Linked DNA regions of Caballeronia sp. TF1N1. The protein of the gene in region 3 binds, or shares a complex with, the protein of the main gene of each other region. Links are inferred from orthologs where the notes say so. Each region holds a gene or a part of one and is shown on either strand. Other genes may lie near its edges.

Region 1 (7,370 bases), 2.4 Mb from region 3 along the record:
TGAGTTGCTTGCTCGTCGTCAAAGCAACGCCGACGCATCCACTCTTTCTGCCGACACCGCTCGACGCCTGAGCATTCTGTACAGCCCGGAATCACGCATCGACCTCGATATCGCGCAACTTTGGAACGCCGACCGCGCTTCGGCGTTGAGTCTTGCCATCGGTATCGGAGGAGAACAATTCGGCGGCAGCGCGGTTGCGTGTGCACGACGCATCCGCTTGCTCGAATGGCTGACCGGCTCGATCGACAAACTGAATGAGTCGCCGCCGCTCGATCTGACGAGTCTCTGGGCGCTGTATATGCATTGCACTTACACCGAGGGAAACCGACATGCCGTGAAACAAGGCATCAACGGTCTCGTGCGCCTGGGTCTTGCGAATTTCGGGCTGACCGATCTCGATACGACCAAGCCACCACCCGAGCGCGAACGGAACGCACCTCCGCTCATGCTGGTCGTCGCGGAAAGTTTCAACAGCGGGCATTCGATCGTGCGAACGCATTCCGCAACGCTCGCTGCGGCAAGACGTTGCTTCGAAACAGTCGCGTTCTGCGCACCTCGCTCTATCGACGATGCGGGTCGTCGGGTATTCGATCGAACTATCGATCTCCCGGAAGGCGCCAACGTGCTCGACCAAGTCCGCCTCATTCGCGACTTCGCGCAAACGGAGCACCCAAGCGTGCTGTACATGCCGAGCGTGGGCATGTCGGTTCTGACCATTTTCTTGTCAAACATCCGCGTCGCGCCGCTGCAAATTGCGGCGCTCGGGCACCCGGCGACGACGCATTCGGACTGCATCGACTACGCCAGTGTCGAAGATGATTATGTCGGCGACCCGGCTTGCTTCAGCGAAAAACTCATGCGGCTGCCGAAGGACGGACAGCCTTATATCGCATCAAGTTTATTGAGCGCGGTTCCGGCCCGCACGCCGGTTGGCAAGAACCACACTGACATTGCCATCGCCGCGACGCCGATGAAGTTCAATCCGTCCTTCTTCACTGCCTGCAGGGCAATCGTGCAGCGGGCAGGGCCGCATGTGCATCTGCATTTCATTGTGAGCGGCAGCAAGGTGTTCACCTTGATGCACCTGAATCGCGTGCTGAGCGAGTATCTTCCTTTTGGCTCATTCACGATCCACGGTTTCTTGCCCTACGATGAATACGCCGAACAGCTCGCCAACATGGACATGTTCCTGAGCCCCTTTCCCTTCGGCAACACAAACGGAATCGTGGATGCCTTCACCGTCGGCTTGCCCGGTATCTGCAAAACGGGACCGGAAGTGTTCGAGCATATCGACGGCGCGATGTTCGCACGCGCGTCGATGCCGGAATGGATGGTCGCAACGACTGTGGACGACTACGTTGAGGCTGCTGTCCGGTTGGCGAATAACCGGGATGAGAGAGAAGCGCTACGCGCGTGGATGCTTGAAACGAAAGTCGTGCAACGCTTCTTCGAGGGACGGCCGGAAGTATTCGGCGAAATGGCGCTAGCGCTACTTGAACAGCGCGACGCGTGAAAATGGCAAGCAGCTAAAAAGGCTTGACCACGACAAGCAACGTCGCGCCTAAAAGACCCAGCACCGGCAATTCATTGAACATCCGATACCACTTGTCCGACCGCTTATTCTCGCCACGTTGAAACGTGTGCAGCAAGCGCCCGCAATAAGCGTGATAAACGATGATCAGCGCAACGACGGTGAGCTTCGCATGCAGCCAGCCCTGCCCCGCGCCAATGCCTACCACGAGCCACAACCAAAGCCCGCACGCCAGGGCGGGCACCGCGATGAACGTCATGAAGCGAAACAGCTTGCGCGCCATGAGCAGCAAGCGAGCGGTTGCAGCCGCGTCCTTTTCCATCGCGAGATTCACGAAAATGCGCGGCAGATAGAAAAGCCCGGCGAACCACGACGCGACCAGCACGATATGCAGCGATTTGATCCAGAGCATCGCGTAACCTTACTGACGCACTTCGCCGCGCCCGAGCACGACGTATTTTAGTGACGTCAGCCCCTCCAGCCCGACAGGTCCGCGCGCGTGCAGCTTGTCGTTCGAGATGCCGATTTCCGCGCCGAGACCGAATTCGAAGCCATCGGCGAAACGGGTCGATGCGTTGACCATCACGCTCGCCGAATCGACCTCGCGCAAAAAGCGCATGGCGCGGTCGTGGTCTTCGGTGACGATGGCATCCGTATGATGCGAGCCGTAGATGTTGATGTGCTCGATCGCTTCATCGAGGTCCTCGACGACCTTGATCGCCAGAACCGGCGCGAGGTATTCCGTGGTCCAGTCGACCTCGGTGGCATCGACGAGCGAACCCACGTTCGCCGCTTCGAGCACCGCGCGCGCAAGTCCGTCCACACGCAGTTCGACATCCTTTGCCTGAAACGCGCGCGCGAGCGCCGGCAGTGCCTCATGCGCGATGCCTCGCCCGACGAGCAGCGTTTCCATCGTGTTGCAGGTGCCGTAGCGGTGCGTCTTCGCGTTGTCGCAGATCACCGCGGCCTTGGCGAGATCCGCGCGGTCATCGACATAAACGTGGCAGATGCCGTCGAGATGCTTGATCATGGGCACGCGCGCTTCTTCCATGAGCCGCGCGATGAGGCTCTTGCCGCCGCGCGGCACGATCACGTCGACGAACTCCGTCATGGTGATGAGCTTGCCGACCGCCGCGCGATCCGCCGTCTCGACGACCTGCACCGCATCTTGCGGCAAGCCGGCCGTTTCGAGGCCCTTGGCGATGAGCTTTGCAAGCGCCGTGTTGCATTCCAGCGCCTCGGAACCGCCGCGCAAAATGGTGGCGTTGCCCGACTTGAGGCACAGAGCGGCTGCGTCGATCGTCACGTTCGGCCGCGATTCATAAATGATGCCGATCACGCCCAGCGGCACGCGCATCTGCCCGACCTGAATGCCGCTCGGCCGATACTTGAGCCCGCTGATTTCACCGATGGGATCGGCCAGCGCCGCGACCTGTCGCAAGCCTTCGACCATCGTGTCGAGCGCCTTGTCCGACAGCGTCAGACGGTCGATGAACGCCGCGTCGTGACCCTTCTCGCGCGCGCGGGCGAGATCGCGGGCATTCGCCGCTTTGAGTGCTTCGCGTTCCTCGGCAATAGCGAGCGCCACCGCATGCAGCGCCGCGTTCCTGGCCGCCGTCGATGCCCGCGCCATGGCACGCGACGCCTTGCGCGCGCGCCGGCCAAGGTCGGCCATGTAGTGATCGATGTTCATCATGTGTCTCTTTGCGGGCCGCAGGCATCCGCAATGTCTGGATATCGCGCTCCGCCCGAACAACGGCGAGCGCTGAAAAAATCATTCTAAGCGGTTAAGCGTATTGCAACAGCGCCCGCTCAAGCGTCTAGCGACGAACTCGCGCCGGTGGCGCAACGGCGACGGCATGCGCGGCCTTGCTGGAATGCGCGACAGCCATGGCTAGCTCGAACATGCCGGCCCAGGGATCGGGCGGCGGTTCGCTGCCGCGCTTGCCCGCGCTCCCGGACAGCCCCTTCACCTGCCGATCCAGCCGCGCCGCCAGCGAAAGCGCCTTCTCCAGCGCTTCCTCGGTCACGCGCGAAAGCGCCGGGCCGATCAACCGTTCGCGCGGACCCCAGACGCGGTTCTCGCGCATGAGCGTGGCGAGCGGTTTGCCCGATGCCACGCCGCGCTTGATACGCAGCAGCGTACGCACCTCTTCGACCAGCGCCCACAGCACGAGCACGGCGGCTTCGCCTTCGCCCTTCAGACCGTCGAGCATGCGCGCGAGCCGGCCGATATCGCCGGTCAACATGGCCTCGTTGAGCTTGAAGACGTCGTAGCGCGCGACGTTCAGCACGGCATCGTGAATCTGCTCGAAACTCAATACGCCTTGCGGATACAACAGCCCGAGCTTCTGGATTTCCTGATGCGCCGCGAGCAGATTGCCCTCCACGCGTTCGGCGATGAACAGAAGCGCTCGCCGCCCTTCTTCGCCTGGCGCCACACGCTGGCCTTGCAACGAAAGCCGCTGACCGACCCACATGGGCAGTTGCGCGCGTTCCACTGGATCGATTTTCAGCGCGACGCCCGCGCCGATCAGCGCCGTGAACCACGCGGACTTCTGCGTCGCGCCATCGAGACGCGGCAAGGTGACGAGCGCGAGGATGTCGGGGTTATTGGCGGCGGCGAGCGTCTTCAACGCTTCCGCGCCTTCCTTGCCCGGCTTGCCCGTGGGGATGCGCAATTCGATCAGTTGCCGGTCGCCGAAGAGCGACATCGACTGCGTCGCGCCGATCAACCCGCTCCAGTCGAAACCGCGCTCGACGGTAAACACCGTTCGGTCCGTGAAACCCGCCGCGCGCGCCGCGGCTCGGATGCGGTCGCACGCTTCCTGCGCGAGCAGGTGCTCGTCGCCATAAACGACGTACAGACCCTTCGGACCTTTCGCGAGGTGCGCTTCGAGCGCGTCGAGCTTCAACTGCATGATGGTCGATGAGCGCGCGCGATCAAAGCGGCGGCGTCGGCAACGGCGCGCGTGGCGCGATGCCCGGCGTCTGCTCGCTCGGCGCCGGATGCAGCGAACGCACGACGGCAAGCCGGCGCGTCAACTGATCGACGGCGTCGTTACGCATGTCGTTGTAGAGCAGCGTCGCTTCCTGCGATTTCGCGAGCGTGTACTGGTCGCTGTAGGTCATTGCGCGATTCAGCGCGATGACGCTAGGCGGAATCAGCAACGTGCCGTCGGCGCCGAGCAGCGAATACGTCAGCCGGAAATCGAGCTCGTATTCCTGCACCACGCCCTGCGAATTCAGACTCAGCGTGCCCATGCCCGTGCCCTCGGACAGCGACAAAGTAGCGTCCGGCTTCTCGCCTGCCTTGACGATGACCGTATCGCTGCCGCCCTGCACCATGCGTTCGAGCCGCGCGACCATTTGCGGCGTGCCGCCCGAAATGGAGAGCCGCTTGAACGCGTAGTCCTGCTGTCCGCGCAATTGGAAGCCGCACGCGGATACGGCGAGCGCGCCGCCAAGCAGCGCCAGAAACGAACGCCTGCCCATGCCGGTTGCCTCGACTCGTTTTCCGGTCACATCCACTCCCTTGGCGCTCATCATCAGACGACCACGTTGACGAGGCGTCCCGGCACCACGACGACCTTCTTCGGCGCACGCCCTTCGGCAAACTTCTCGAACATCTCGTGCGCGATCGCGGCCTTTTCGATGTCTTCGCGCGATGCGTCTTTCGCGACCGTCAGCGCGCCACGCACCTTGCCGTTGACTTGCAACACGAGTTCGATCTCCGATTGTTCGAGCGCGGCTTCGTCGACCTTCGGCCACGGCGCATCGAGCAGCGGACCGAAGCTATCGGCGTAACCGAGTTCCGACCACAACTGAAACGTGACGTGCGGCACCACCGGATACAGCACGCGCAACAGCACGCTGAAGGTTTCGTTGAGCACGCCGTCGCTCGACTGCTTCGCGCTTTCGAGCGCGTTGAGCATCTTCATCGCGGCCGAAACGACCGTGTTGTACTGCAGGCGGCCGTAGTCGAAGTCGGCTTGCTTGAGCACCGTATAGATTTCGCGGCGCAGCGCGCGATCGGCATCGTTGAGTTTCGATGCATCGAGCTTCGCGTGCTGACGCAGCGCTTCAGCGTTGTCGTGTCCGAAATGCCACACGCGGCGCAGGAACCGGCTCGCGCCTTCCACGCCCGCGCCCGACCATTCGAGCGATTGCTCCGGCGGCGCGGCGAACATAACGAAAAGACGCGCCGTATCCGCACCGTATTGGTCGATGAGCGTCTGCGGGTCCACGCCGTTGTTCTTCGACTTCGACATCTTCTCGACGCCGCCGAGCACGACCGGCTGACCGTCCGCGTTCGAGGTCGCGCCCGTGGGACGGCCCTTGTCGTCGTGCGTGACGGTGACATCCAGCGGGTTGTACCAGGTCTTCTTGCCCGCCGCGTCTTCGCGATAGAACGTCTCGTTGAGCACCATGCCCTGCGTGAGCAGATTCTTCGCGGGCTCGCCGAACTTCACGAGGCCCATGTCGCGCATGACCTTGGTCCAGAAGCGCGAGTACAGCAAGTGCAGAATGGCGTGCTCGATACCGCCGATGTACTGGTCCATCGGCATCCAGTAATCGGTGCGTTCGTCGACCATGGTCTTGGCGTCCGGCGCGCTGTAGCGCGAGAAGTACCAGGAAGAATCGACGAAGGTGTCCATCGTGTCGGTCTCGCGCTTCGCCGCCGCGCCGCATTTCGGGCACGCGCAGTTCAGGAACGCTTCGGACTTCGCGAGCGGATTGCCCGTGCCGTCCGGCACGAGGTCTTCCGGCAGCACGACCGGCAAGTCTTTTTCCGGCACCGGCACGTCGCCGCAACTCGGGCAATGGATGATTGGAATCGGCGTGCCCCAGTAGCGCTGACGCGAAATGCCCCAGTCGCGCAGACGCCAGGTGATCTGCTTGTCGCCGAAGTCTTTCGCTTTCAAGTCGGCGGCGATCGCGTTGATGGCTTCCTCGGTCGTCATGCCGTCGTACTTGCCGCTGTCGACGAGACGCCCGGCGGTTTTGTCGCCATACCATTCCTGCCAGGCATCGGTCGAATAAGTCTTGCCTTCGACGGCGATGACCTGCTTGATCGGCAAGCCGTATTTCTTCGCGAACGCGAAATCGCGCTCGTCGTGCGAGGGCACGCCCATGACCGCGCCTTCGCCGTAGGACATCAGCACGTAGTTGCCGATCCACACTTCGACCTGTTCGCCCGTCAGCGGATGCGTGACGAAGAAACCGGTGGGCATGCCCTTCTTTTCCATGGTGGCGACATCGGCTTCCGCCACGCCGCCGCGCTTGCATTCCTCGATGAACGCCTGCAAGTCCGCGTTGTCGCGCGCAAGGCGCGTGGCGAGCGGATGCTCCGCCGCGATCGCCGCGAAGGTGACGCCCATGATGGTGTCGGCGCGCGTGGTGAACACGCGCAGCAGCTTCGCCTCGCCATCGATCTCATACGGGAAACCGAAATTCACGCCGAAGCTCTTGCCGATCCAGTTCTGCTGCATGATCTTGACGCGCTCGGGCCAGCCGAGGCCTTCGAGATCGTCGAGCAACTGGTCCGCATAGTCGGTGATGCGCAGGTAGTACATCGGAATTTCGCGCTTCTCGACGAGCGCGCCCGAGCGCCAGCCGCGCCCGTCGATGACTTGCTCGTTCGCGAGCACGGTTTGATCGACCGGGTCCCAGTTCACCGTGCCGGTTTTCTTGTACGCGATGCCCTTTTCCAGCATCTTGAGAAACAGCCACTGGTTCCACTTGTAGTACTCGGGCGAGCAGGTGGCGACTTCGCGCGACCAGTCGATGGCGAGACCCATCGACTGCATCTGCTTCTTCATGTACGCGATGTTTTCGT
Region 2 (7,562 bases), on a different replicon or contig from region 3:
CGCGAGCGCCGCGCCGAGCAAATAACCGCGCAACAGCACCGACATTGAAATGGCAACCTTGTCGATGAGCTCGCCCGAGATGATCCCCTGCACGAACGCAACGGCCGTTGCGCTGAACGTCGGCAGTAAAAGATCGTTATCGACGAAGCGCGCGGCGATTTCCCAAATGCCGATGAGCACCAGCGCAATCAGCGTCTTGCGCAGCCACGACATGTCCGCGATCCGCCGCGCGAGCGGCAGTTTGACTTCGCTTTGATACTGAATGTCCGCGGGCGCGGCAGGCTCTACTTCATATTCCGGGCGTACCGGCGGCGCAGCGAGATGCGGCGTGCTCATTGCGCGGCCTCCTCTTCGAACAGCAAGCGATGAATGCGCGCGACGCTTTGCTGAAACTCCCCGCGACCCAGACTTTCCTGCGTGTATTGATGGCTATTCAGTTCGGCGCGCACGCGTCCCGGATGCGGCGTCAGTAACAAGATGCGATTGCCGACGATCAACGCCTCTTCGATCGAATGCGTGACGAACATGAGTGTGAAGCGCTCATCGCCCCACAGACGCAGCAACTCTTCCTGCATGCGGCGGCGCGTGAGTGCATCGAGTGCGGCGAAGGGCTCGTCCATCAGCAGAATGCGCGGCTGCATGGCAAGCGCGCGTGCAATCGCCACACGTTGCTTCATGCCGCCCGAGAGCGTATGGGGATAGGCATCCGCGAAACGCGCCAAACCTACCTTGTCGAGATAATGGAGCGCGCGTTCGCGTGCCTCGGCGCGACTGAGCTTGCGCGCGACGCGCAGCGGAAACGCGACGTTTTGCAGCACCGTCTTCCACGGCGGCAACTGATCGAATTCCTGGAACACGACGATACGATCCGCGCCCGGCCCCTTCACGCGCTCACCGGCTATTTCGATACTGCCCGACACCGGTTCGATAAAGCCCGCGACGGCCTTCAGCAAGGTGGATTTGCCGCAGCCCGAAGGGCCGAGCAGCACGAAGCGGTCGGCGCCATAGACGTCGAAGCTGACATCGTGCGTGGCCCGCACGAGCCTTTCGGGCGTGCGGTATTCGAGAGAAACGTTTCTGGCCGACAGCAGCTTGTCGCTCGTCCCGGCTTCGGGCTGGGGTTCGCGCGGATAAATGGCTTGGGGATTCGCCGCCATGATCTTATGCCTGAATGCAATCCTCAAGCATAGTCAGGGCGGCACGTTCGCCTAACCAATCTTTGCGAATATGGAAAGCAGTCAGCACGATATCAACTCGATATCAACTGCCGCCGCGCGTCACGGGATCGTCGAAAAAGTAGTCTTGCCACGATTTGGGATCGTTCTTGATCGCGCCCACGCGATGCATGAACTGCGCAAGCGGAAAGGTGTTCTGCGGCTGGACCTTGAACTGCACAGCAGGGTCCTTGATGACCTTGAGGAGCAGATCACGGTCGAGCTTCGCGTTGTTCACGCGCAAATAGATGTCGGCCGCCTTCTCGGGATTGGCGGTGACGAAGCGCGCCGCATCGTTGAGGCCATCGACGAAAGCGCGATACGTCTTCGGGTTCTCATTGCGGAACTTCTCCGTTGCATAGAGCACGGTGGCCGAACTCGGCCCACCCAGCACGTCATACGAGTTGAGCACGATATGCGCTTTCGGATTGCCCGCGAGTTCCTGCTGCTGGAACGGCGGATTGCCAAAGTGCGCGTTGATTTCCGTGCCGCCCGCGATGATGGCCGCCGCCGCGTCCGGATGCGGCACCGCTTGCGTGAGCTTGTCGAGGCGATCGTACTGCTTGTCGCCCCATTGCTTGGCCGACGCGAATTGCAGAATGCGCGACTGCACCGAGACGCCCACGGCCGGCACCGCTATTCGATCTTTATCGCTGAAATCGGCGATGGTCTTCACGCGCGGATCGTTCGATACGAGGTAATACGGCAGATTGCCAAGCGACGCCACGCCCTTCACGTTCTGCTTGCCGTGCGTGCGATCCCAGATCGTGAGCAACGGACCGACGCCTGCCGCCGCGATATCCACGGAGCCGGACAACAACGCGTCGTTGATGCTCGCGCCACCCGAGAGCTTGGCCCAATCGACCTTGATATCGACGCCTTGCTTCTTGCCTTCCTGCTCGATGAATTTCTGATCGCGCGCCACGTTGAGCAGCAGATAAACCACGCCGAATTGCTCGGCCACGCGCAACGTGCCTTCCGCCTGCGCGGTCGCCGAACAGCCCAACGAGACGACGAGCGCGGCGGCGAGCACGCGCAACGAACGCTTCCCGAAACGAGAATGCATGTGAGAAAACCCCGTGAAATAAGCGCTCAGAACGGCGCGTCGCCTTCAATGGTCGTGCGATACAGCTTGCGGCGTTCGTCGTCGGGCGTGCCGGCGGCCAAGTGCATGACCGAGCGGTTGTCCCAGAACACCATGTCGTGATTGCGCCACTCGTGGCGGTAAAGAAACTCCGGCTTCACGCTATGCGCGAAGATTTCGTCGAGGAGCGCGCGGCTCTCGTCTTCCGGCATGTCGATGATGCGCGTGGTGAAGTGCTCGCTCACGAAAAGCGCGCGACGCCCGTTCTCCGGATGCGTCCGCACAATGGGATGCACCACCGGTTTGACCTGCGCGATTTGCTCGGGCGTCAGGTTCGGGCGCCACGGACTGCGTTTCTGCAACTCGGCGTATTTGGCAAGATAGGTATGCTCCGCGCGGCGTCCTTCGACTGCGCGACGCAGATGCTCGGGCAACGTATCCCACGCAAGATGCTGATTCGAAAACAGCGTATCGCCGCCAACTTTCGGCAACTCCTGCGCATGCAGCAGTGAGCCGAGACTCGGCGTTTCCTTGTACGAGAGGTCCGAGTGCCAGAAGTGCCCGGCATCGCCGAGACCGATCGGCTTGCCGTTTTCGAGCACGTTGGAAACGATCAGCACTTCCGGATGCCCGGCGAGCGCGAACTGCTTGAGCACGTGAATTTGCAGCGGCCCGAAGCGCTTGCTGAACGTGACCTGCTGTTCCGGCGTGATGCGCTGGTCGCGAAACACGAGCACGTGATGATCGAGATGCGCGCGATGAATGCGCGCGAAATCGGCTTGCGAGAGCGGCTTGCTCAGATCGAGCCCGATGACCTCGGCGCCGAGCGGCGCGTCGAAGGCGCGAATTTGAATGGATTCGTCGATGGATCGATCGGCGGCTTGGGTCGAACTTTCGAGGGTCGGTGCGAGGGTCGTCACGATGTTCTTGAACGGCGCAAAGACAGCCAATCTACTTCGTCGCGGCCGTGCCGCCAACGAACGATCCGCGATTTGCTTATTCCCTTTGGCGCTTAACGCCTCAGTCGAACGGCAGTTCCACTTGAATCGGTTCGATGAAGCCGCCGTCCTCTCCGCGCACGCTCAACGCGCTCACGCGCACGCCGAGTAACCGCAGCCGTCGATCCAGCGTAATGCGCTTCACGCATTCGGTAGCGGCGCGGCGAATCTCGACGGGGTCGTCGGTGGAAACGGGAATGGTCAGATCACGCGTGAGCGTGCGGAAGTCGTCGAAACGCAGCTTGATGCCGACCGTGCGGCCTACGTAACCTTTGCGCTGTAGGTCGTCGGCGACTTTCTTGCACAGCCCCGTGAACGCCTCGGAGAGCTTCGCGCGGTCGTTCTTCGGATGCAGATCGCGCTCGAACGTGGTCTCACGGCTCATCGACTTCGGCTGCGAACTCACGACCACGGGCCGATCGTCCTGTCCCTGCGCGATACGCGCGAGCCATGCGGCGTAAGTGCCGCCAAAATGCGTCTGCAGAAATCCCAGGTCGGCGGCGGCAATGTCACCCACCGTCGCGATACCGAGCGCCGCCAGCCTTTCGCTCGCCTTGGGCCCGATGCCATTCACCTTGCGCGCCGCGAGCGGCCAGATGCGTGTGGGGAGATCGTCCATCGTCAGGATGGTCAGGCCGTCGGGCTTGTCGAGCTCCGAGCCGATCTTCGCCAGCAGCTTGTTCGGCGCGATGCAGATCGAGCACGTAAGCCCGGTGGCTTCGTGCACCGCGTCCTTCATGCGCCGGCCGATGCTTGCGGAATCGCCCGGCATGTCGGTCACGTCGATATAAATCTCGTCGATGCCGCGATTCTCTATCTGCGACGTGAACGCCGCGACGGCTGTCTTGAAGAGCCGCGAGTAATGGCGATACGACTCGAAATCCGTGGGCAGAAGAATGGCGTCGGGCGCGAGTTGCGCGGCCTTCATCATGCCCATGGCCGAGAACACGCCGAACTTGCGCGCTTCGTAAGTGGAGGTGGTGACGACACCGCGCCCCGCGTAATCACGCAGTTTTCTGAAGCGGCGTGTGCCATCGGCCAGCGTCTCGGGAATGGCATTGCGTCCGCCGCCGACCACCACCGGCTGACCGCGCAGTTCGGGATAGCGCAGCAATTCGACGGAGGCGAAGAACGCATCCATGTCCAGATGCGCGATACGGCGAGTCGTGGGCGTGGCGGGCGTGTCCATTGCCTAGAACGGACGCGTGCCGACAAGGCCGGAAGACGACGACGTGCGAAGGACGTGGCTAAACATGCGCGGGCGCGAAGAACGCGGAAAATGCGCATACTGTACATTCATACAGTGATTCGCGCTAGTCTGCCTTATGTCCCTAGCGGCGCTCGGCGCAAATCCGCAGCCCGGTCAGCCAAGAATGCTTAAATTGCGAATCAGGTAGTCATTGAACATCGGCACGGTGAACGCGATATCACCATGGGACGGACTGTAGATCATGCCTTTGTTAATGATCTGCGCGCGGCGAGGACCGAGACTCTGCGGGGTTTCGCCGAGCGCGTCCGCAACGTCGGACGAACGATAAGGGCCACTGCCTAATTTCGCCATGGCAATGACGTATTCGCGTTCCTTGGGCGTCAGGCGATCGAAGCGAACTTTGAAGAACCCTTCGTCCAGACGCTTGAGCGTTGTCGACTCGGCGCGCCTTGCGTCGCTTACGGTAATCGTGTCGCCGACGGCGAGATTCCAGGACTGATGGCCCCACTCCTGCAGAAAGTAGGGATAGCCTCTCGTCTTGAGGAAAATCTCTTTCAGAGCAGCATCGTCGATAACGGCGCCTTCGTCGTTCACTGGTTGACGGATCGCGGCCTTGGCATCGTCCTCAGGCAGAGCACCGACTTCCGGGTAGTGAAATAGCCGCTCCGCATACGATTTGGCTTGTCCCGACAGGGCCGCGACCTGTGGCAAGCCGGCGCCGAAAAACAGCACGGGCAAGCGCGCCTGGTTGATCTTGTGCAATGACACGATGAGAGCGGCTAAGTCTTTTTCGCTTAGGTACTGGACTTCATCGATCAGGAGCGTCCAGGCTTTACCGGCAGCTTTAGCGGCCTCGCCGATACGCACGAACAGTTCTGGAAGATCATTCTCGAGGTCGCCGCTGTCCGCGACTCCTACTTCGGGATCCACCGCGATTGAGACATCGCCATATTCCAACTTGAATGCGGAGGCAAACGACCTCAACGCTCGCAGCGCGTCGTATGTCTTCGCCTTGGCATTCGCGGCGACTGACAGTTTTCGAAGCACTTGATGCATGCGTGGCAGCAGTTGCTCACCCAACGATTTGTTCTCGGGCGCCTCGATCATGGAAGTGACGTGGCCACGCTGATTAGCGAGCGCTTCGACTGCGTTGAGCAGCACGGTCTTGCCTACGCCGCGTAAGCCCAGAAACATTTGCGAACGGCTGGGCTTACAGAGCACCGCGCGTTCAATGGCGATACGTGCGTCCTCGATGATTGCTTCGCGCCCAGCGAGTGCGGGCGGCTGGCTACCGGCGCCGGGCGCAAATGGGTTCCGAACCGGATCCATGACTATGACTCTATAACAATATATAGCGTAGTATATCTCGACTACCTTATACTTTCCTATATTTCGCTAGATAGAGCACGTGGCGCTAGCGGCCTGCGGTTGGCGGCGCGACCGCCCTCACGACTCGCGTACGTTAATCGTCTACTCCGAAACCCGCTTCTCCGCCAACGCCCGGCGGCAATCCTCCAGAATGGGCCGCACCACGCCCGAATTGAAGTTGAGGTCTTCGCTGTCCAAAATCTCTTCGACCGCTTCGCGCGCCCAGTCGGATTCGAGGATAGCGCAATGTCGCGCGGCAAGATCGCGTGCAATGGCAGAGAGTTTGGCGATAGCAAGCCAGTCGGCTTCGCGTTGATGCCGATCGAGCCACTTGCGCGCGGCTTCGACATGAAATGACGGCGCGGGCCAGTCGCCGTTGAGATAGTACGCACCGAGGCTGCCGCACGTCAGCCAGCAAAGCAGTTCGACGCGGTCGCGGGCACTGAGAGTACGAGGCACTTCGTTCATGGCGGCGTTCACGAGAGACGTTCGACGGAAAGGGCAAACGCGCTGCTGTACATCCATCCTTGTGTGAAACCTGTGTGAAAGAAGATACCACGCGATGGTGCGACGCGGCAGCCCATTCGCGTGCGCTGGCGTACATGTTTCGCAGGCTCAACTCTGTGCTGGCGACTGCATGTGCGAGCCATCATTCAACGCTAATTCGCGCGCCTTATTCTGGTTTCCATCGACGAGCCATACTGTATTCCGAGCGCAGGCCGTCGCCAACCGTCCGCCTAAGGAGCGCATCATGTTCGAACGTCTTTCCAGATTCTTTTCCGCCACCGACGACCATTCGCACGACGACTACTTTGCCTCGTCGGGCGATCACGCCGAACTCGAGCGCCGCATGCGTCAGGTCGAGGAAAGCGACCACGCGTACAGCATGACCTTCTGCGGATCGATCCCCCGTCGCCCCGACGACCCTTACGCGTGACACGCCCTCACTTCGCTTCGTCGCGTCCCGCCTGTCCCAGCATCACGGTCCAGCCGAGGCCGCGTACGTTGCGGATCACCGCTGCGCCGAACTTTTTGCGCACCGAATGGATGATCACGTCGACAGCGTTGCTTTCGACTTCCTTGCCCCAGCCGTAAAGCCGGTCTTCGAGTTGATCGCGCGAAAAGATGGTGCCGGGCCGCTCCATGAGTGCGTGCATCAGCGCGAACTCCTTCGCCGACAGCACGCCGGATGTCTCGCCGCACGTAAGCGTGCGCTGGTCGAGGTTGAGATTGATCGATTCGTCGCCGAGACGCGAGGTGGCATAACCCGCCTTTCTGCGCAGCACCGCGCGGATGCGGGCCAGCAGTTCGGGCGTGTCGAAGGGCTTGAGGAGGTAGTCGTCCGCGCCGAGGTCGAGCCCTTGCACGCGCGTGTCGAGGTCGTCGCGAGCCGTGAGGATCAGCACGGGCGTCGCGTTGCCCGCCGTGCGCGCACCACGCAACACTTCGAGGCCGGACATGCCGGGCAAGCCGAGATCGAGCAGTACTACCGTGTATTCGGCGGCGTCCATGGCCTCGCGGCCCGCCTGGCCGTCGCGCACCCAGTCCACGGCGTAATCGACGTCCTTGAGGGCGCGCATCAGGCTGGTGCCGATCTGTACGTCGTCTTCGATTAGTAGGATTCGCATGTTGAGTCCGCACACCGCGTTGACGCGACCAAGCTGACGCGGTCATCACCCACGCGCAGC
Region 3 (7,480 bases):
GCGGTCGTTGCCGCAGACCAAGCGCGCCGAACACGGCTTCGACCGTGTCGCCGCCTTGCTCAACGTGATCACGTTCGCGTCGCTCATCTTCGCGCTCGGCGAAGCGGCCCAGCGCGCGCCCGCGCATACCGTGCTCGCGTCGTTCGGCGTCACGTTGATTGCGGGCGTTCTGCTTCTCCGACGCGAGCGCGGTCATCCCGCGCCGATGCTACCCGTCGATCTCTTCCGCCGCCCGATGTTCGCGCTCTCCACGATGACCGCGATCTGCTCGTTTGCCGCGCAAGGGCTCGCGTTCGTGTCGTTGCCGTTTTTCTTCGAAAGCGTGCTCGGTCGCAGTCAGGTGGAAACCGGCTTTCTGATGACGCCGTGGTCAGCGCTCGTCGCGTTGATGGCGCCGATCGCCGGACGCTTGTCGGATCGGCACGCGCCGGGTTTGCTGGGCGGCGTCGGGCTCGCGATTCTATGCGTGGGAATGGTGTCGCTCGCGATGCTGCCAGCGCAACCGCATGTGCTCGAAATCTGCATCCGCATGGCGATCTGTGGCGCGGGCTTCGGCTTCTTTCAGTCGCCGAATCTGAAGGCGTTCATGTCGAGCGCGCCGCGCGAACGCGCGGGTGGCGCAAGTGGCACGATCGCGACTTCGCGGCTGATCGGACAGGCCACCGGCGCGGCGCTCGTCGCGTTGTGCTTCAGCATCGCGGGGAAGCATGGTCCGGCGCTCGCGTTGTCGCTTGGAGCGGCGTTCGCGGGCGTGGGAAGCGTGGCGAGCGGATTGCGGCTGGTGACGGCGAGAACGTCGAAGGTGACGTCGTCGGATGGGATTTCAGTCGAGCCGCAGAGGAAAGTTTGAGGGTCGAGCACGGCGCCGTTGCACCGCACGTTTGCAGTTGCTTGGAAACCCGCGTGAAGGCCGGGATACGCTGAATCTGCAAAGCTTTCGCGCGCGCGGCTCGCTTCCGTGAATTCGCGGTGCGGCGCTGCGGGGCGCGTCGGGCGGGCTCGCTTGGAGGACAACCCTTCACGCTACATTTCCTTAACTAGCTCGTTGGCGACTCACCGGACTCACATCCGCCGCACCTTGACCTTCCGCCCCTTCAACTTCCCCGCTGCCAGCTTGCGCTCGGCATCATCGGCGATACCGCGTTGAACGGCCACGTACGTGACCATGTCCATCACGTTGATCTTGCCGATCTCCTCGCCCTTGAAGCCCGCTTCGCCGGTCAGCGCGCCGAGCACGTCGCCGGGACGGATCTTGTCCTTGCGGCCGCCGAGGATTTGGAGCGTCGCCATGGGCGGCTTCAGATGCCCGGGTTCCGCCGATGTCAGCTCCGCTAGCGGATACCATTCCACTTCCTTGCGCTGCGCCACTTCGATCGCGCCGACGCGTCCCATCTCGTCCATGCTCGCAAGCGACAGCGCCCAACCTTCCTCGCCCGCACGCCCCGTGCGCCCGATGCGATGCACGTGCACCTCAGGGTCCGGCGTCACATCGACATTGATGACCGCTTCGAGTTGCGTGATGTCCAGCCCGCGCGCGGCGACATCGGTCGCGACCAGCACCGAGCAACTGCGATTGGCGAATTGCACGAGCACCTGATCGCGTTCGCGCTGTTCGAGTTCGCCATGCAGCGTGAGCGCCTCGAAGCCTTGCGCGCGCAGTACGTCGAGCAAGTCGCGGCATTGCTGCTTCGTGTTGCAGAACGCAAGCGTGCTGACGGGACGATAGTGATCCAGCAGCAAACCCACTGCATGCAGACGCTCGTGATCCTCGACCTGATAGAAGCGTTGTTTGATCTTCGCGTTGCTGTGCTGTTCGGTGAGCTTGATCTCGCGCGGATTGCGCAGGAACTGCTGGCTCAATTTCGCGATGCCCTCCGGATACGTCGCCGAAAACAGCAAGGTCTGACGGTCTTTCGGACACAGACGCGCGACTGAAGCGATATCGTCGAAAAAGCCCATGTCGAGCATGCGGTCGGCCTCGTCGAGCACGAGCGTGCGTATGCCATTCAGCGAAAGCGTTTCGCGCTGAAGGTGATCCATGATGCGTCCCGGCGTGCCCACGACGATATGCGCGCCGTGTTCGAGACTCGCGATCTGCGGACGCATGGGCGTGCCGCCGCATAGCGTGAGCACCTTCACGTTGTCTTCTGCGCGAGCCAAGCGGCGGATTTCCTGCGTGACCTGATCGGCGAGTTCGCGAGTTGGGCAAAGCACGAGCGCTTGCACGGCGAACTGACGCGCATCGAGTTTGGCGAGCAGCGGCAACGTGAAGGCGGCGGTCTTGCCGCTGCCCGTTTTCGCCTGCGCGATGAGATCGTGACCGGCGAGTGCGAGCGGCAGGCTCGCGGCCTGGATCGGCGTCATCGATGTGTAGCCGAGCTGCTGCAGATTCGTCTGCATCGCTTCGTTGAGCGGCAGGCTGCTGAATGAGGTATCGGTCGCCATGGTTATTGCGCGCCTCGCGGCGGGATTTCGGTGACCTGCTCGTAGGTGATGGCGCCATCGGGTGCGTCGTGGCGCGTCACGTAATTGCGCGCGCCGCACATCGGGCAGCGGAACAGCAGGCCCTGACCTTCATTCTTGATGACGACGTCTGAGACGTCCCACGTTGCGTCGCAGGACTGGTTTCGGCAGGTGAACATGTCGGATTTCTCGTTGTTGCGTGATGCACGTAGCCGCGACGGAATGCGGCGAAGTGATTTTCGGTTCAAACCGAAAGTGTACGCGGGTCTGCGGGTGGCGCGGCGGAACCAGGTCCGTGCGTTTTGGGTGGGAGTATGGCGTTGGCGTTCAATAAAAAAACCGTAAGTGCCAGCGCGTGAGACCTCGCGCGCGGTACTTACGGTTTCGGAGTGATAGCGTCGCGCTACCTACCCCTCAAACATCAATATTCCCCGCCCGCAACGCATTACTCTCGATAAACGCGCGTCTCGGCTCCACATCGTCGCCCATGAGCGTCGTGAAAATGCCGTCGGCCGCAATCGCGTCCTCGATCTGCACGCGCAGCAAACGCCGCACGGCCGGGTCCATCGTCGTTTCCCAAAGCTGTCCGGGATTCATCTCGCCCAAGCCCTTGTAACGCTGCTTGCTGACGTTGCGTTCCGCATCCGCGATCAGCCACTTCATCGCGCTCTTGAAGTCCAGCACGGCCATCGAGCGCTCGCCGCGCTTGATCAACGCGCCTTGGCCAATCAAGCCCTTGAAGGTATCGGCAGTGGAAACGAGTTGCTTGTAGTCGGCGGTCAATTGAAGATCTTCATCGAACACCGAAACCTTCACGTTGCCATGGTGACGCCGCTTGATATGCAACGAACGCAGCTCGCGAACCTGATCGTATGCCGCCTCGACCGTCACTTCCGGCTTCAACGGGTCCGAACGCAACTTCGTTTCGAGCGCCTTCGCCGATGCCTCCGCCGCTTCCTGCGTCGACAAATCGATGACCGTGCCATCCATCACCGCTTCGAGCGAGGCGGCATCGTAAATACGGCTGATGCGATCGATCACCGCCTGGGCCAGCAAATACGCACGCGCGAGTTCGCCCAAGGCATCGCCCGAAATCGGGTCCGCGCCTTCGCTCGGCACCAGTTCAGAACCCTGCAGCGCGAGCTTCAGCATATGCTGGTTGAGCTCGTGCGCGTCCTTCATATACCGCTCGTCCTTGCCCGCCTTGATCTTGTAAAGCGGCGGCTGCGCGATATAGATGTACCCGCGCTCCACGATCTCCGGCATCTGCCGATAGAAGAACGTCAGCAAAAGCGTGCGGATGTGGGCGCCGTCCACGTCCGCGTCGGTCATGATGATGATGCGGTGATAGCGCAGCTTGTCCAGGTTGTAATCATCCTTGCCGATGCCGCAACCCAGCGCCGTCACGAGCGTCACGATCTGCTCGGATGAAATCAGCTTGTCGAAGCGCGCCTTCTCAACGTTCAGCACCTTGCCGCGCAACGGCAGGATTGCCTGGAACTTCCGGTCACGCCCTTGCTTGGCCGAGCCGCCCGCCGAATCACCCTCGACGATATAAATTTCCGACTTCGCCGGGTCCTTCTCCTGGCAATCCGCAAGCTTGCCCGGCAAGCCGACGCCGTCGAGCACGCCCTTTCGCCGCGTCATCTCGCGCGCCTTGCGAGCGGCATCGCGCGCACGCGCGGCATCGACGATCTTGCCCGTGATGATCTTCGCGTCGATCGGCGTCTCTTGCAGATAATCTTCCAGCGCCTTCGCGACGATTTCCTCGACCGGCGCGCGCACTTCCGACGACACCAGCTTGTCCTTCGTCTGCGAACTAAACTTCGGCTCAGGCACTTTCACCGACAGCACGCACGACAACCCTTCGCGCATGTCGTCGCCGCTCGTCTCGACCTTCGCTTTCTTCGCGATGTCGTGGTCGGCGATGTACTTGTTCATCACGCGCGTCATCGCGGCGCGTAAGCCTGTCAGGTGAGTGCCGCCGTCGCGCTGCGGAATGTTGTTGGTGAAGCAGAGCACGCTTTCGTTGTAGCTGTCGTTCCACTGCATGGCCACTTCGACGGTGACGTTTTCACGCTCGCCCGTTGCATGGAACACGTTCGGATGCAGCACCTGCTTCTGCTTGTTGATGTATTCGACAAAGCCCTTCACGCCGCCCGCAAAAGCGAAGTCGTCTTCCTTGCCGGTGCGCAAGTCGGTCAGGCGAATGCGCACGCCGTTGTTCAGGAACGAAAGCTCGCGCATGCGCTTGGCGAGAATGTCGTAGTGGAATTCGACATTGCCGAAGATGGTCGCGTCCGCCAAAAAGTGCACTTCGGTGCCGCGATTCTCGGTGTCGCCGACTACCGGCATGGGCGAATACTGCACGCCGTTCTCTTCGATAAGCTCGCGGTTCTGCACCACGCCGCGCGCGAACTCCATGAAGTGTTTCTTGCCGTCGCGGCGCACGGTGAGGCGCAGCCATTCGGACAGCGCGTTCACGCACGACACGCCCACGCCGTGCAGGCCACCCGACACCTTGTAGCTGTTTTGGTCGAACTTGCCGCCCGCGTGGAGTTCGGTCATCACGATCTCGGCGGCGCTGCGCTTCGGGTCGTGCTTGTCGTCGCGTTTCAGGCCGGTGGGCACGCCACGGCCGTTGTCCGTCACCGAAATGGAGTTGTCCGCGTGGATGGTCACGTGGATGTCGTCGCAATAGCCGGCCAGCGCTTCGTCGATGGAGTTGTCCAGCACTTCGAAAACGAGGTGATGCAAACCGGTGCCATCCGACGTATCGCCGATATACATTCCCGGGCGCTTGCGCACGGCCTCCAGACCTTCGAGGATCTGAATGGACGATGCGCCGTAGCTGTTGTCGGGTTGCGAATTTGTGTTTTCAGTCATGGAATTTTCCGGTTCTGCGTCGCTGCTTCGGTTACTGCTCGAAACTTTTCAAAACACCTTAAAAACGCCAAAGGGGCGAGCCGCCCCTTGGTGTGTTCGTGGTACCTGAACGCGTCAGATGCGCATTGGCATCACGACATACTTGAATTCCTCGTTTTCCGGAATTGTGATGAGCGCGCTGGAGTTGGCGTCGCCAAGGCTCACTTGCAGCGTGTCGACCTTCAGATTCGCAAGCACGTCGAGCAGATACGTGACGTTGAAACCGATGTCGACGGTATCGCCCTGATATGCGATTTCCAGCTCTTCCTGCGCTTCTTCCTGGTCGGCGTTGGTCGACATGATCTTGAGCTGACCCGGCTCGACCAGACACCGCACGCCCTTGAACTTGTCCGACGTGAGAATGGCCGCGCGCTGCAGGGAGCGCTGCAGTTCTTCGCGACCGATTTCGAATGTGTTCTTGTGCGCCTTGGGAATCACGCGCTGGAAGTCGGGGAACTTGCCTTCGACGAGCTTCGACACGAGTTCGACTTGGCCAAAACTGAACTTCACCTGCGTCGCGGCGATGTCGATCTTGAGCGTGTCGTCGATGTCTTCCAGCAGACGCTGCAATTCGAGGATGGTCTTGCGCGGGATGATGACTTCCTGACGCGGGAACGTGCCGCCGTCGATCTTCATGGACGAGAACGCGAGACGGTGACCGTCCGTTGCGACGGCCATCAACTGGTCGCCATCCACCACGAGCAACATGCCGTTCAGGTAATAGCGAATGTCTTGCTGGGCCATGGCGAAATACACCATGCCGAGCAACTGGCGAAACGTTTTCTGCGGAACCGAAAGGCTCGCGCCGAAGTCTGTAGCCTGGTTGACGGTAGGAAACTCGTCCGCGGCGAGCGTCTGCAGCGCGAAGCGGCTCTTGCCGGAGCGCACGGTCAGGCGCTTGTCGGACAAGTCGAGCGCAACCTCACCCGGCGGCATGGCGCGCAAAATGTCGAGCAACTTGCGCGCGGCGACCGTGGTGGCGATCTGGTCGCTGCCAACGCCGAAATCGGCGCGGGTGGTGATCTGGAGTTCGAGATCCGTCGAGAGGAACGACACATCGGCGCCGTTCTTGGTGATCAGCAGATTGGCGAGGATCGGCAAGGTATGGCGGCGTTCTACGATACCGCTCACGGTTTGCAGCGGCCTTAGAAGATTGTCTCGTTCGGTCTTGACCAGTTGCATAGAGTTCCTTCGTTGATGTGACGGCCTGTCCGCCGGTTTTGCCACCGCTGGTTTTGTCACCAGCGGTTGGTTCGCCGCGCTCGCCGGACAACCTCGTAACACGCGTTGCCGGCCCCCCGCCGGTCACTCGCGAATGCTTGACGCCAGCCGCCCAGGCCACGGATAGCTAAACCTATATTGTGCCTTAAAACGGAACCGCCCCCGAAAATTGGGGGCGTTTTTACCAATAAACAGGTCCGGTGGCGCAATAATCGACGCGTTCGCGCCGGCTCAACCCTTCAGCGTTTGTTCGAGCACGTGAAGTTCGTGATTGAGCTGCGCATCCGTGCCGCGTTCGGCCGCGATCTTGCGCACGGCGTGCAGCACGGTGGTGTGATCGCGACCGCCAAAAAGCTCGCCGATCTCGGGCAGACTCTTCTGCGTCAGTTCCTTCGCCAGATACATCGCGATCTGGCGCGGGCGCGCGATGTTGGCCGGCCGCTTCTTCGAATACATGTCGGCGACCTTGATGCTGTAGAAATCCGCGACGGTCTTCTGAATGTTCTCCACCGAGATCTGGCGGTTCTGCACCGTCAACAGATCCTTGAGCGCTTCCTTGGTCAGCTCGATGGTGATGTCGCGGCCATGGAACTTCGAATAAGCGAGGATCTTGCGCAGCGCGCCTTCGAGTTCACGCACGTTCGAGCGCAGATGCTTCGCGACGAAGAACGCGACGTCTTCGGAAAGACTCACGCCTTCGGACTGCGCCTTTCTCATCAGAATGGCAACGCGCATTTCCAGCTCGGGCGGCTCGATGGCGACCGTCAAACCGGAATCGAAGCGCGAGATCAGACGGTCGTCGATACCGGAGATTTCCTTCGGATACGTGTCGCTCGTGATGATGACTTGCGCCTTGTTCGCGACCAGCGCC

The links.
Region 1: the proteins of dnaN (region 3) and holA are in contact, whole or in part, in a cryo-EM structure (PDB 8GIZ), measured with the Escherichia coli proteins. The link is inferred for Caballeronia sp. TF1N1 from one-to-one orthologs.
Region 2: the proteins of dnaN (region 3) and dinB are in contact, whole or in part, in a solved structure (PDB 1OK7), measured with the Escherichia coli proteins. The link is inferred for Caballeronia sp. TF1N1 from one-to-one orthologs.

Annotation. Positions count from the first base shown.
Region 1 is NZ_CP084626.1:2,414,952-2,422,321, forward strand. What follows is about bases 2,403-5,186. They hold holA (DNA polymerase III subunit delta), read right to left. Parts: upstream 4,453-5,186; coding sequence 3,352-4,452; downstream 2,403-3,351. Other genes in these bases: LDZ28_RS11240 (glutamate-5-semialdehyde dehydrogenase), read right to left, coding at 2,403-3,224; lptE (LPS assembly lipoprotein LptE), read right to left, coding at 4,475-5,026; leuS (leucine--tRNA ligase), read right to left, coding at 5,080-5,186. Also shown: LDZ28_RS11230 (hypothetical protein), read left to right, coding at 1-1,513; LDZ28_RS11235 (CopD family protein), read right to left, coding at 1,527-1,943; more of LDZ28_RS11240, read right to left, coding at 1,953-2,402; more of leuS, read right to left, coding at 5,187-7,370. UniProt on the Escherichia coli protein: Part of the beta sliding clamp loading complex, which hydrolyzes ATP to load the beta clamp onto primed DNA to form the DNA replication pre-initiation complex.
Region 2 is NZ_CP084627.1:1,218,448-1,226,009, forward strand. Bases 2,403-5,378 are described here. They hold dinB (DNA polymerase IV), read right to left. Parts: upstream 4,486-5,378; coding sequence 3,319-4,485; downstream 2,403-3,318. Other genes in these bases: LDZ28_RS19620 (TauD/TfdA family dioxygenase), read right to left, coding at 2,403-3,164; LDZ28_RS19630 (ATP-binding protein), read right to left, coding at 4,660-5,378. In the rest of the region: LDZ28_RS19605 (ABC transporter permease), read right to left, coding at 1-336; LDZ28_RS19610 (ABC transporter ATP-binding protein), read right to left, coding at 333-1,157; LDZ28_RS19615 (ABC transporter substrate-binding protein), read right to left, coding at 1,261-2,280; more of LDZ28_RS19620, read right to left, coding at 2,307-2,402; more of LDZ28_RS19630, read right to left, coding at 5,379-5,835; LDZ28_RS19635 (hypothetical protein), read right to left, coding at 5,977-6,342; LDZ28_RS19640 (transcriptional regulator), read left to right, coding at 6,626-6,811; LDZ28_RS19645 (response regulator transcription factor), read right to left, coding at 6,819-7,502. UniProt on the Escherichia coli protein: Poorly processive, error-prone DNA polymerase involved in translesion repair and untargeted mutagenesis. Copies undamaged DNA at stalled replication forks, which arise in vivo from mismatched or misaligned primer ends.
Region 3 is NZ_CP084626.1:297-7,776, reverse strand. The notes cover bases 4,518-7,411. They hold dnaN (DNA polymerase III subunit beta), read right to left. Parts: upstream 6,571-7,411; coding sequence 5,464-6,570; downstream 4,518-5,463. Other genes in these bases: gyrB (DNA topoisomerase (ATP-hydrolyzing) subunit B), read right to left, coding at 4,518-5,349. Outside these bases: LDZ28_RS00030 (MFS transporter), read left to right, coding at 1-850; ATP-dependent RNA helicase DbpA, read right to left, coding at 1,063-2,445; LDZ28_RS00020 (hypothetical protein), read right to left, coding at 2,448-2,642; more of gyrB, read right to left, coding at 2,878-4,517. UniProt on the Escherichia coli protein: Confers DNA tethering and processivity to DNA polymerases and other proteins. Acts as a clamp, forming a ring around DNA (a reaction catalyzed by the clamp-loading complex) which diffuses in an ATP-independent manner freely and bidirectionally along dsDNA.